2 regions of the Paenibacillus sp. 2003 genome follow, and region 2 is predicted to be linked to the other one. Evidence: a T-box and tRNA genes for the amino acid it is inferred to sense, from the RefSeq annotation. Region 2 holds a T-box; the other holds one or more tRNA genes.

Region 1 (2,473 bases), on a different contig from region 2:
ACCATATGCTGATAAGACCTGCCAACGCCGAGGTTTTACAGGCTCTTTCTCATACGAACATGCAGAATATCTGCATCATAAAAAGGTTCTTCCGAAATCACTTCATAACCCAGTTTTTCATAGAATTTCTGTGCCTGACATTGAGCATCCAGTACAGAATAGGATAAGCCGAGTTCACGTGCTCGCTCCTCCATCGCGAGCAGAAGCACACGTCCATAACCGAATGAACGATGAGACTCAAGCACCGCGATCCGCTGCATTTTGGCCGTATCCTTGCTGTAATAGATCAGACGTCCTGTGGCTACAGCTTGGCCAGCCGTACTTAACAATACATGATGCACATCTGGACTGATGACATCATATTGATCAATCTCAATCTCGGCAGGCACCTGTTGCTCGATCACAAAGACGTGATGGCGAATTCCCAGGGCTTGCTCCAGTTGTTCTTCTGTCGATACATAACTAATCTCAGCTGCCAATTCCATTCCTTCTTTCTGCTCTTGCGCGACATATCAGACTGAATTATACAAAAAAATGTTTTTCCTGTATAGTGAAGTCTGGAACATATTGGGAGAGGAGGGGATAGTGATGGGCATGACAGGCATCATGGTCATTACCTTGTTAATGTCGGCTGCAATGATTGCTCTGTTGTATTACGTGACCAAGAAAGCATACTCACGCAAGTGGGATGAAGATGAGTAATTCATCTGTTAACCTTCACGGCAAGACTTCACTGCTTCCTCGCGGAGAATATACATCTTGAATTACAGATTTGGAGTATACGTCCAGCCAAACGGGCAGAGCTTCACCATTTTCATTGGGCTGTTGTAATTGTTGGAATTGAACTGTATGTTCATCCCTCTCTAAGCTGCAACCAGTAACGGTTGTACTGAGAAGCACAAGCCCAGCAAAGAGAAAGAAGCATTTGGTAAATGTATATTCATTGGATTTTGACCGTTTTGTTAAGTTTCTCATAGGGAATTCACCTCGTTGTAGAAATGGTAATCTTTCCTTTATTGTGCACCATTTCGGGTGAATTATAACCAAATAAATCATTGACAATGAACACGGTTACTTGATATGATACTGTTACTTGATTGGGAAACATTTATATATCATGATCTGTTAGCTCAGCTGGGAGAGCACTATCTTGACAGGGTAGGGGTCAGTGGTTCGAGCCCACTACAGATCATACATGAGAAGCCTTACATTGTAAGGCTTCTTTTCTTTTTTTTTACATACAAACATGAATGCGATTTGCGATAGTTTCAGTTTCTCTCCTCTTTTTAAACAAAACTTAAATAAAACATAAATTCAGCGTAAGGTTCGTCTTCTATACTTGGTTCTGAGGTCAAGATAGAACAGAAGAAGGAGAGAACTTATGAATTATTCAAGTCCATTTACATCAAAGTTAGCCAGAGTAGGGATCGCGGGTACACTGGCTTTAATACTGGCAACAACCCCTCTTGCCAACATGGGGGTTATTGCCGCGGAAGCAGACCCAGCTCCTGTATCTACGAAGATACATAAAACACAGAAAGACTCTTTAGAGCAGACCCCGATTCAATACCAGATCCAGGCTCGATTAAATGAGAAGGACATGACGATCCAGGGGAGCGAGAAGGTAACGTATCGCAACACAAGCAAGGATACCCTCCAGCAGTTGGTCCTTCATACATATGCTGACGCAAACCTCTCCAAGTCTACACAGGCGAGCATGTACCAACAGCATAATGAAAAGATTAGTGAAGATCATCCGGAGAAGACGGCGGAGGACTTTCTGGGTGGCATCGATATTCAGGCTGTAACAGCAGATAGCCAATCGCTGGAGCTCCATAAGGAAAACCAAGCGTTGACCGTGCAGTTGAAAGAGCCCGTTCAACCAGGCGAATCGGTATCATTCCAACTGGAGTTTCAGTTGAATATACCCTATGGCTCACAGCGAGTTTCCTACTACAAGGACATGATCAATGGTGCGCACTGGTTCCCGGTGATGTCTGTTTACGACGAGGTTAAGCATCAATGGAACAAGGCACCGTATAGTCGAACATTTGAGAGCGATTATTACACCTCATCGGACTTTGAAGTTCAATTAAATGTTCCTGATGAGTATCAGGTAGCCATGCCGGGCACGATCACCACTCAAGACAGTACAGAACATGGACGTAAGATTGTGTCTGCTGTAGCCGAGAATACGAGGGAGTTTGTTTTCTTTGCAAGTCCTAATCTTCAAGTGGAACGCGCTACCCGTAACGGTCTGACGGTGGAATACTATTATTACAACGATGATCCATCCAAGAAAAAGATAGTTGACCGGTACATTAATCAGGCATTCAAGGTCATCGATTTTTATAGTGAGAAATATGGCAAGTATCCCTATCCAGAGTTCCGAATTGTCGAGACGTATGTACAAGGCGTTGCCGTGGAGTATGCGAGGCTCATCCAGATGGGACAGATTCAAAATGGTGCTATT
Region 2 (2,473 bases):
CGGACGGACCTGAAGTATGGCATTTCGAATCAGCGAGATCTGTACCTCAGCAGGAGAATCAGGCAGTTGCCGATGTCCCGGGCGAATCACAGGCGGAGAACTGGCAAGGTGTATTTGCTTCGTCCGAATCAGGCAACGCTGAGGAAGATCGGCCGTCTTTTGAAGCGACTGGGGTAGACGAGTTCGTACAGAACGAAACATTTGTTCCTGAACCTGTGGCTGAGACGGAAGACAAGCCGGAGCTGAAGGTTGCTTTTGGCAGCAAAAAAGAATCGGCGCCACGGCAAGAAGAGGGCGTAGGTATCTCTTCCTTGTTATCCTCGGGCAGAGCGGCACGCGATGCTGAAGTGGAGCGAGGTGATGAGGTTCCTGCGGGTGTGGTACAGGAAGAAACATATCCAGCTGATGATGTGGAATGGAAGAACCTGTTCCTGGGAACGATCGTGGACCAGACCCCATTCCGCAAGGTGAAACTGTGCATCGTTCAGCGAGAAGATACACTGGATGCCATTGCAGATCGATATCAATTGAGCACGAGGGAACTTCAGTTGTATAACCGATTATCTGAGCAGGTTGTGGAAGAAGGTCAGATATTATACATCCCTTAATTCGCAGTTAAAGCCTTCGTTACGGCCCGTGATCCCCTTGAGGATTGCGGGTTTTTGCATGATTCGTCCTAAACCTGCATTCCAGCGCTCTTTATCCGCTATTGTCAGGTTGACTATCGCGCACGAGCAAGGTATGATGTGTGTAGGTTTTTTGAAGAACAACGTGGAACGGGAGTAGTAGACAGTATGACCTTTCAGAGAGTGGAATTGCAGCGCTGTGAGATTCCGCAGGAACCAACTGATCGAAGTCGCCCGGGAGTTGCCTGTTTGAATACAAGGGATGAATGAGATTTATCGTCATTTATTTCTGAGGTAGGATGGGCCGGTAGCAGCCGTTATCTGCTTGAAGTGTCACGTCATATACAGAGGGTGAAGTCTATCTTGCTGTAGGCGTGAAACAAAGGTGGTACCGCGAAAGCTAACCTTTCGTCCTTTGATGGATGAAAGGTTTTTTTTGTTTTTTTTGGCGAAGATGATGAAGTAACGGAGGAATGACACATGTCTGAGGAAAAAAAATCAGCTGCAACAGAAATGCCGACCACTTACGATCCTAAAGCGGCAGAGGACAAATGGTACTCCACCTGGATGGAGCGCGGATATTTCAAAGCCGGTCAACGTAAAGATGCCGAGCCGTATACGATTGTAATTCCACCCCCAAATGTGACCGGGATGCTGCACATCGGGCATGCGCTCGACTTTACACTACAGGATATTCTGATCCGCACCAAACGGATGCAGGGTTATGATGCACTATGGCTTCCGGGTTCGGACCATGCAGGTATTGCTACCCAAACCAAAGTGGAGCAGAAGCTACGTGAAGAAGGTCTGACCCGTTATGATCTGGGACGCGAGAAGTTTCTGGAGAAAGTATGGGATTGGAAAGATCAATATGCCACAACCATTCGTCAGCAATGGGGCAAAATGGGTCTGTCGCTTGACTACTCACGTGAACGTTTTACGCTGGATGAAGGTCTGTCCCAAGCGGTTCGCAAAGTATTTGTTCAACTGTATGAAAAAGGCCTTATTTACCGAGGCAAACGCATCATTAACTGGGACCCGGTGAACCGGACAGCTCTGTCCGACATTGAGGTTGAATATAAAGAGGTTCAGGGTCACTTGTACCATCTGCGTTACCCCCTCAAAGACGGAAGTGGCTACGTTACCGTGGCAACAACGCGTCCTGAAACGATGCTGGGTGATACAGCGGTTGCTGTTCATCCGAAGGATGAGCGTTATGCAGATATGATTGGTAAAGTACTTGTACTGCCTATCATTGGACGCGAAATTCCAATTATCGCTGATGATTATGTGGATAAAGAGTTCGGAAGTGGTGCAGTTAAAATCACGCCTGCGCATGATCCAAATGACTTTGAAGTAGGTCTTCGTCATGATCTGCCTCAAATTACGGTAATGGATGAGAGCGGCACAATGAATGCTGAGGCAGGCAAGTATCAGGGACTGGATCGCAGTGACTGCCGCAAGCAGATTGTTGCTGACTTGAAAGAGCAGGGCGTATTGATCAATATCGAGGATCACACGCATCAGGTTGGACACAGTGAACGTACCGGAGCTGTTGTTGAACCATATCTGTCTACACAGTGGTTCGTTGAGATGAAGCCACTTGCAGAGAGAGCGATTAAAAAACAACAGAGCGGCGAAGGGGTTAATTTTGTTCCAGATCGTTTTGAGAAAACCTATCTGAACTGGATCGAAAACGTTCGTGACTGGTGTATTTCCCGTCAACTGTGGTGGGGACATCGTATTCCTGCTTGGTATGATGAAGAAACGGGTGAAATCATCGTATCTGCTGAAGATCCAACAACGCTGCCAGAGTATGCTGGACGCAAGCTCAGACAGGACGAAGA

Evidence for each region. The T-box of region 2 lies ahead of J2X75_RS20250 (valine--tRNA ligase). A T-box ahead of a tRNA ligase gene usually reads a tRNA of that ligase, here a tRNA-Val.
Region 1: it encodes a tRNA-Val, which carries the amino acid that the T-box ahead of J2X75_RS20250 (valine--tRNA ligase) is inferred to sense. The anticodon was not compared.

What each region holds. Positions count from the first base shown of each region.
Region 1 is NZ_JAVDTB010000002.1:85,010-87,482, reverse strand. Features, by position in the region: gene J2X75_RS12445 (GNAT family N-acetyltransferase) at 36-479, opposite strand; tRNA gene J2X75_RS12440 (tRNA-Val) at 1,120-1,192, shown strand; gene J2X75_RS12435 (M1 family metallopeptidase) at 1,382-2,473, shown strand, end outside.
Region 2 is NZ_JAVDTB010000005.1:26,676-29,148, reverse strand. Features, by position in the region: gene J2X75_RS20255 (LysM peptidoglycan-binding domain-containing protein) at 1-608, shown strand, start outside; T-box leader at 764-1,045, shown strand; gene J2X75_RS20250 (valine--tRNA ligase) at 1,107-2,473, shown strand, end outside.